DNA from 4 places in the Pseudoalteromonas sp. TAB23 genome. Region 2 is predicted to be linked to each of the others. Evidence: predicted binding sites of a transcription regulator. Region 2 holds the regulator's gene; each other region holds the start of a gene.
The links. The regulator sigma-54, encoded in region 2, starts transcription at its own class of promoters, with help from an activator protein. The targets are predictions, from matches to a motif close to GTTGGCACGNNNNTNGNNT.
Positions count from the first base shown of each region.

Region 1: the regulator sigma-54 is predicted to act here: its motif matches at 877-895, upstream of L654_RS0117260 (flagellar basal body rod protein FlgF).
Region 3: the regulator sigma-54 is predicted to act here: its motif matches at 1,032-1,050, upstream of L654_RS0103805 (EF-hand domain-containing protein).
Region 4: the regulator sigma-54 is predicted to act here: its motif matches at 882-900, upstream of L654_RS0105575 (CsbD family protein).

Region 1 covers NZ_AUTP01000278.1:8,297-10,490, forward strand. Annotated here, with positions in the region: gene flgG (flagellar basal-body rod protein FlgG) at 1-76, opposite strand, end outside; gene L654_RS0117260 (flagellar basal body rod protein FlgF) at 98-841, opposite strand; gene flgE (flagellar hook protein FlgE) at 998-2,194, opposite strand, start outside.
Region 2 covers NZ_AUTP01000133.1:18,765-20,958, reverse strand. Annotated here, with positions in the region: gene lptB (LPS export ABC transporter ATP-binding protein) at 1-600, shown strand, start outside; gene L654_RS0104915 (RNA polymerase factor sigma-54) at 670-2,169, shown strand.
Region 3 covers NZ_AUTP01000120.1:10,841-13,034, forward strand. Annotated here, with positions in the region: gene L654_RS0103795 (EF-hand domain-containing protein) at 65-280, opposite strand; gene L654_RS0103800 (calmodulin) at 386-598, opposite strand; gene L654_RS0103805 (EF-hand domain-containing protein) at 739-951, opposite strand; gene L654_RS0103810 (flagellar brake protein) at 1,418-2,077, opposite strand; gene L654_RS0103815 (TrkH family potassium uptake protein) at 2,122-2,194, opposite strand, start outside.
Region 4 covers NZ_AUTP01000143.1:11,517-13,710, forward strand. Annotated here, with positions in the region: gene hrpB (ATP-dependent helicase HrpB) at 1-170, opposite strand, end outside; gene L654_RS0105565 (group II truncated hemoglobin) at 254-667, opposite strand; gene L654_RS0105575 (CsbD family protein) at 948-1,145, shown strand; partial or broken gene L654_RS01000000125565 (molybdopterin cofactor-binding domain-containing protein) at 1,215-2,194, opposite strand, start outside.

The DNA.
Region 1 (2,194 bases), on a different contig from region 2:
AGTTATTTGAGATAACCGATATATCGGTTTGTTGAGCGTCTAGCCCAGTTTTACTGATCCACAATGCTGGATTCATAATCGTGTCCTCATTTTAAAGTTAAACTATGCGTAATAACTGATCTTGACGCTCGTCAATTTCTTCAGCTGTTTTCATTAATTTCACTTGTAATTCAAATTGGCGCTGGTGGCTTATCATGTCGACCATTTCGTGAACAGGGTTCACATTCGACATTTCAAGCGAACCACTTAAAACTTTTACATTGGCAGAGGTATCTACTGTTACATTTGCTTTTGGTCTAAATAAACCATCGTTACCTTTTTCGAGCTGTGAGCTATTTGCTTCTACCACTCTAAGCGTGTCTATTTCTTCTAAAAAGTTAGCGGGAGCGCCTTGTGGTCGAACTTGAATAGCGCCATCTTGGCTAAACCCTATTTTTTCGACTGGGACAGGTAAAATAACAGGTCCCCCTTCGCCAATAACTTGACGACCGTGGCTGGTTACGAGCATGCCTTGAGCAGTAATGTTTAACGTACCCACTTTTGTATAAGCTTCATTACCGGAGGCATCTTGAACTGCAAGCCATGCGTTATCGCTCATCGCGATATCTAAGTCTCGCCCGGTTTGAACAATGCCACCCGATACCATGTTTGAACCCGGACGCTCTTGCATTGAAAATACACGTGTAGGCAAACCTTCGCCAAACGCTTGCATAGAACGTGCTTGCGCAAAGTCAGCTTTAAAACCCGTTGTATTTGCATTTGCCAAATTATTGGCTTTTAAAGCAAGCCCTTGTAGGCTTTGCTTAGCGCCAGAGGCCGCAATGTAGACCATTTTGTCCATAGTATCGACTCACATAAAAATCTCTGAACTTATAAATGCAAAATAGGTGCCAGATTAAATTTGACGCAACATTGAGAGGTATTTAGAAGGGCTTACAAAGAGGGCTTATAAAAAAGGCTGCAAAAATGCAGCCTAATATATTTAATGGGGTTTAGCTTATCGAATCTGCAAAATACTTTGCTGAATAGTTGAGTTAACTTCAAGCGCACGTGAGTTTGCTTGGTAATTACGCTGTGCAGTGATTAAGTCTACAAGTTCATTAGTAAGATTTGTATTTGATTGCTCAAGCGCTGATGAGTTAATTCCACCAAACGTGCCCGAACCTGCTTCACCCGCTACAGGTTCACCTGAATCAATACTTTGCTTCCAGCTTGTATCACCCACTTGTGATAACCCTTGTGAATTTGGAAAACGTACCATAGCCACTTGGCCTAGGAATGTTGAGTCACCATTACTGTAAGAAGCGACAATTTTACCGTCTGTGCCTATATCAATTCCGGCTAAACGGCCTACCGTTGAACCATCTTGATCGAGTGCTTTTACTTCAAAACCACTTGAATACTGAGTTGGGATACGTCCTGCCGTGTTATTTTCATCGCGCCAGTTAAGCTCAATACCAGTACCTGGGAAAGTTGCACCATTGTCTAGTAATGTTGATAAACCAGCACCAGAACCCGCTGGTAGCAGTATTTCATCAAAAGTAGTTGTATTTGTATTTGCCACACCACCTGTTGTTGATGGTAAACCACTTGAGTTAAAACCTAGGGTAGTTAGTGGTGTATAAGGTGTCGTTGTTTGTTCTCCACCAGTTGTGCCATCAACTACTTTGCCATCGAGTGTTGCGTATACTTCCCAACTGTTATCTGTACCACCTGCTGCGGCATCATCTTCTTTAGCAAAAAAGTATTGTAAAATATGTGGTTCACCTAGTGAATCATATACCGTTGTTGACGTAGATGAGTTATAAGTACCACTAGAAGCAGGGTCAAAATCTAGACCTGTTGGATCCGCCGTTGCATCTAAGTTAAACGACAAAAATACATTTTCTGTTGCGCGAGGTGAACCAGACGAATCAGGGATTTGAATTGGATCAGTTGTGCTCAAACTTACCGACGTTGTATCACCTGTAGATGAATCAACTGGGAATGCTTGTAAAAAGTTACCTTTTGCGTCAACCATAAAGTTATCTTGGTTAAGCTTAAATGCACCTGCACGTGTATATGTTAAATCTTGCGAAGATAAATCGTCGGTCATCGCAAAATAACCTTCACCAGTGATTGCTAAATCAAGTGAGTTATTTGTAAATTGTAGTGAGCCTTGATGAAACTGCTGCGCAACCATGGTTGTTTGCAC
Region 2 (2,194 bases):
ACCACCACGTTTTATATGATAGTAGGACTTGTACCTAGCGACAAAGGTAAAATATCGATAGACGATAACGATATTACTCTTTTACCTATGCATAGTCGTGCTAGATTAGGCATTGGCTACTTACCGCAAGAGTCTTCAATATTCAGAAAGCTGACTGTTTATCAAAACTTAATGGCCATTTTAGAAACGCGCAAAGAGTTAAATAAACAAGCTAGAGAAGACACTCTCGATAAATTATTAGATGAATTTAGCATACAACACATTCGTGATAGCCAAGGTATGGCATTGTCGGGTGGCGAACGTCGTCGTGTTGAAATAGCACGTGCGCTGGCAGCAGATCCTAAATTTATATTACTGGATGAACCATTTGCAGGTGTTGACCCGATTTCGGTATTAGACATAAAGAAAATAATAGAACATCTTAAAAATCGTGGGATTGGTGTATTAATTACCGATCATAACGTAAGAGAAACCCTTGATGTTTGTGAAAAAGCCTACATTGTTTCTCATGGGGAGCTGATTGCATCAGGTACTCCAGAACACGTATTAAATGATAAAACAGTACGCGATGTTTACTTAGGCGAGCAATTTAGGCTGTAACATTTACGCCATGTCTTTAAGCATCTGCTAGTATTAATTATAACAACATAAAAGGATTGTTAGAGATACATGAGGCAATCACTACAGCTGCGCATGGGCCAGCAACTTACAATGACTCCACAGCTGCAACAAGCTATTCGTTTGTTGCAACTCAGTACATTGGATCTCCAGCAAGAAATACAAGAAGCTCTCGACAGCAACCCGCTATTAGAGGTTGAAGAAGCAGACTATTCAGAAGACGCTGCAGGTAAAAACGAGCAAAAAGCAGATACAGATGACATAACTGTTAGCGCATCTGCCGATGATGCTCCAAGCGAATACGAACAAGATAGTGGTGAAGCACTTGCAAAAGACACGCTAAGTGACGACATGGCTATGGATGTTAGTTGGGATGAGTACATGAGTGCCGCCCCAGCAGCATCATCGGGTCCGATGCCTGAAGACGAATCAATATACCAAGGCGCCTCTACTGAAACGCTCCATGAGTATTTAATGTGGCAGTTACAACTAACGCCATTTAGCCCTACAGACGAAGCTATTGCTATTGCTATTGTAGAAGCCGTCGATGATTCAGGTATTTTAACACTAAGCTGCGAAGAGATTTTAGAAAGCTTTAATCAAGAAAACGAAGATGATAACGAAGTCGAACTTGATGAAATTGAAGCTGTATTAAAACGCATCCAACTGTTTGATCCTGTTGGTATTGCTGCACGTAGTTTACAAGAGTGTTTGTGTATTCAGCTTAACCAGTTTGATAAAGAAACACCTTACATTAATGAAACAAAAATGATTTTAACCGAGCATATTGATTTATTAGCTGCTCGTGACTATCGTACATTAATGAAGAAAACTAAGCTCAAAGAAGAAGAGCTTAAAGAAGTAATGACATTAATACATACTCTTAGCCCTAAACCTGCAGATACTATTGTAAGAGAAGAATCTGAGTATGTTATTCCCGATGTGTCAGTTAAAAAAATTAAAGGCCGCTGGGTTGTTGAGTTAAACCCAGATAGCATGCCTAAAATTCGTGTTAATAGCCAATACGCTGCAATGTCTCGCACTGTAAAATCCAGTGGTGACAGCCAGTTTATTCGCTCGCATTTACAAGAAGCTAAATGGTTTATTAAAAGCTTAGAAAGTAGAAACGACACGCTATTAAAAGTAACAAATTGTATTGTTAAGCAACAACAAGGCTTTTTTGAACACGGTCCTGAAGCCATGAAACCAATGGTTTTAAATGATGTTGCTGAAATGGTAGAAATGCACGAATCAACAATTTCGCGCGTAACAACCCAAAAGTATATGCACACACCCCGTGGTATATTTGAGCTTAAATATTTTTTCTCAAGCCATGTAAGCACCGAAAACGGTGGTGAATGTTCATCTACAGCAATCCGTGCGCTTATCCGAAAATTAATCGCAGCAGAAAACTCAGCAAAACCATTGAGTGATAGCAAAATAGCGGATATATTGGCTGAGCAAGGAATTAAAGTAGCGAGACGTACAATCGCAAAATACCGCGAATCTCTGGCTATTCCACCGTCAAATCAGCGTAAAAGTTTGATTTAAGACGCAAAAAAAGAGGGTAATGCTT
Region 3 (2,194 bases), on a different contig from region 2:
TTAATTTAATACACAAAAAAGCCGCTGACTAAGGCGGCTTTAATGGAGTATGCTTAAATATTGATTACTGTACTTTTGAAAACTCTTCTTTAGAGATTTCACCATTACCATCAGTATCCAAATCATCAAAAATCTTTACAAGCTGAGGGTTAACCTTTGCTTCTTCCATTGTAATAGCACCGTTACCATCTGCATCAAAAGAGGCAAAATCTACTGCGGCATATGCTGCTGATGAAGATGCTAAAACGATAACTGCAAGTGTTGTATTTAATGTTTTCATAATAATATTCCTAGTAATATGGGAAGTCCTTTTCAAAGATCCCTGACTGTGAAAAATGTTTAATCTGAAAAGATTAATTAGTAATTAGTAATTAGTAATTAGTAATTAGTAATTAGCGAATTCTTCTTTAGAAAGCTCGCCGCTACCGTCGGTATCTAGCTCAATAAATTCAGCCATTAAATCTGTATCGACTGCCGCTTCGCTTGGGCTAATTGTGCCGCTACCATCGATATCAAGGCTGTCAAAATCTGATGCTGCAAATGCAGCTGAAGAAGATGCTAGTACTATAAGTGCTAATGCTTTATTTAAATTTTTCATAACTTAATCCTTCAATGTTCTATCAAAAAAATTGCTTCGTTTAACTTAAAACGTAATTTTTAACTTCCTTGTTATCCTCTTTCGTAAGCTCCCTTGCCTACTTAGGTTGTCTTTGGCAACTCAGGATAAATACTTTTTAATTAAGCTTCTGAAAATTCTTCTTTTGATAACTCACCATTTTGGTCAGTATCAAGCTCAGAAAACATGCTCATTAATTTTGCGTCTACTGATGCTTCTGCTTGGCTAATTGTGCCACTGCCATCTACATCAAGTGTGTCAAAATCTGTTGCTGCAAAAGCGGCTGAAGAAGATGCAATAGCGATAAGTGCTAAAGTTTTATTAATGCTTTTCATAATATGTATCCTTCAAATTTATGTGTGTGCGATTAAGTATTTCACTTTGAATCACGATTTCGTTCAGTACACCCTGACTATTACAACTTAAATGCCAACATTGAAAAGCCATTAAATTTCAACAAATTAAAAAGAAAACGTACAATAAGTAGGAATTTTCAGAGTCATTACTGTTGCCTTTTCGCAACACGCTTTAGAGGTGAAAAACTAAAGTCATTAAAAACAAATAGTTATGTTTATATAAAAAGATACATTTTAAAATGTAGATCTATAAAAGGAGGGATTTTAAAAAATAATTAAGGTTAATTTTAACGAAGTAGCTATAACAACAAAAAACAAGCCATAATAAAAAACACGTAAAACATTGTTTTATTTGAATAATATTTTTAATTATATAAAAACAAAAAAATACTTTATAAATACCTCACGTAAAACGCCATTTTGTTGCAAATAAGCGAAAAACGATTTATTCAACGGTGGGCTCAAGCGCAGATGGGTCTATAAAATGCTCTTTCATAAAGGTTTTCATTTCATCCTCGCTTGCTAGTAGCTTAATTCCGCAGTGCACACCTGCGACATGCTCTTTAACACTGCAAATTTCACCTTCAAAATCTTTATCACTACTATTGAGTACGACAGTGCATTGCATATCTTTAATACCTTCAGCTTGCTGATCGCCTCTAATATCAAACATTACACCAGTGAGTGAAATGTCCTTAATAAGGCCTTCAAGCACTCTATCGTCACTTAGTTTTAGCTTTGCAGGTAACAAGGTAGGTATGCGTGTTTGCGAGCGTAGCGCAAATAGCTGCACTTGCTTAGGAAAGTTAATAAAGACGAGTTTAGCGGGATGAGAGGCTACTGACATAATTTGCTGGCGAAACGCAATAACTTGCCCGCCACTGCCTTCAATCAGTGCTCTTACAACAACCATTACACCATCACGTAAATAGTCACTCGCTGCAGGTAAACGCTTAGCATTGGGATAATTTAAAATAATAAACTGTTTATCGAGTAAACCAACTAATTCAGTTTTAACACGCTTACTGCTTGTAGGTGTTAATATTTCTAGGTCAACTAAGCTGCCTACACTTATATGCTTTAGCTTTTCTAAATTTGTTGGCATATCCCTTTCCCAATAGTTCGTAATTTAAAACTTAAGCCGCTCGTTTATCCACGCCAAAAAGTAGGCGTAAATAACACTAATAAAGTAAATATTTCTAAACGACCAAACACCATTGCA
Region 4 (2,194 bases), on a different contig from region 2:
GCTAAACGGCGAGGCTCTAGCATTACAATACGTTTAAAATACCCATCGCGCATTAGTTGCAGCGGCAACCACGTAGATTTACCCGCACCAGGCGGCGCTTGTAATAACGTAATAGGATTACTTTGTAATGTAGTAACGAGTTGTTGATATATGTCTTGAACCGGCAGCACAGCTATTTACCCTAAATTGCTTTGCAGGCATTGTAACAAAAAACCAAAGCCTAGCTGCGGTTGATATTTATTAATAATTGCTATTAGCTACCCGACACCATTCTAATTCGATCTGCAGGCACTCGTAATTGCTGCATTAAGTAAATTTTAAATGGTGCTTCGTAAGGTTGCTCATCAACCGCTTTTTGCATGCATAAAAGCCATGCATCACTTTGCTCAATTCCTACATGTAGATGTTTGTGCGCTTGAGGAATGTTAATACTGCCAAAATGTTCAGCGTATAATTTAGGACCACCTAACCAGCCCGACAAAAAGTAAGCGAGCTTTTTACGTGATGCTGATAAATCTTTTGAATGCATACTCCTTATATTTTCAGCCTCTTTTAAAGCGTCCATATTATCGTAAAACGCATTCACCAATTGTGTAATACCTGCTAACTCACCTGCCATTTTGTATGAGCAGTCATCCACTCCGTATTCACACGTTTTTGTATTCATAACTCACTCAGGTTAACTACTTTGTTTAATACCTGCATATTAGCTTAAAACAAAAATTTAAGAATGAGTTACATCAAAGCGGCGTAACTTATGTCAGCAATAATTACAGGCTGCTATGTATATTTTTTAATAAATAGCGCAATATTAAAAACAAAATCGCTCAACATAAAAATATAACCAACTGATAATAAAAACAATAAAACCATTATTATTCCTTGGTACAAGGCTTGCTACTTTATAACTGACAGTTAATTCACTAACCTAAAGTAAGGATAAACTTATGAACAGCGATCGTATCGAAGGTAATTGGAAAGAACTTAAAGGTAAGGCTCAACAAAAATGGGGCGATCTTACCAACGACGATTTAGATAAAATTGAAGGTAGCCGTACAGAGCTAGTTGGTAAAATTCAGCAGCAATACGGTAAATCTAAAGAAGAAGCAGAGCGTGAAGTTGATGAGTTTGAAAAAGGTCGTTAAACCGCGTTAACCGCTTTTAAAAAAACCGCCATTTGGCGGTTTTTTTTGTTTAAGCTGTAGGTTATTTAGCTACGCTTTTAATTGGTTACCAATCGGTAACTGCCTAATACGCTTTCCGCACGCTGCAAAAATAGCATTACATAATGCTGGCGCATAAACTGGTGTAGACGGCTCGCCTACTCCTGCTGGTGGTGCATCACTTTGTACAATTTCAACGTCAATCTCAAGAGGTGAGTCGCTCATACGCGGTACACGATAATCATGAAAGTTACTTTGCTGTACGCGCCCTTTATCAAAGGTAATACCATCGCTGATTGCAGTTGTAATACCGTAAATAGAGCCACCTTGGGTTTGGTTTTTAACGGTGTCGGTATTTACAACCGTACCCGCATCAATGGCAACCCACGACTTAATTACTTTTAAATCGCCAGCATCCGATACTTCTACCTCAACTACCGTAGCTACGTAAGTTAAAAAGCTTCTGTGTGCTGCTATTCCTAAACCTCGACCTTTAGGAAGCTCTCGCCCCCATTTACTCATGTCAGCTACTTTTTCAATAACATGGCGCAGTCTGCCAATATCTAGAGGATAAACCGCTTTATCGCCACCGTAATTATCGTATGTGGCATTTTGCTCAGTTACATCAACAATGCGACTCGGACCTATCGTGTCTAGTAAATAGTCTTTTTGGTCGCGACCGGCTTTATGCGCTGCTTCGCCAATAAATGACTGAATAGCAAAGGCATGAAAAATATTTGATACAGAGCGCATCCAACCAATTCGTGCTTTGGCTTGCGCATCACCGTTTTCTAACTTCATATTAGGTGTGTTAATAGGGTTATCGGTAAATCCTAAGCGCAGTTCAAAGCTTCCTGGCGTAGTCGCCCCTTCTGAAAAGGTAGAGGTAATTGGTGAAAACGCGGTGCGGTGTAAATAAGATTCTATAGCGCCATTTTTATCTAGCGATGCTTCAATGTGCTGAGCCGAAACTGCATGGTAAAAACCATGTTGTATGTCGTCTTCACGCGTCCATTGCACACGAATAGGTT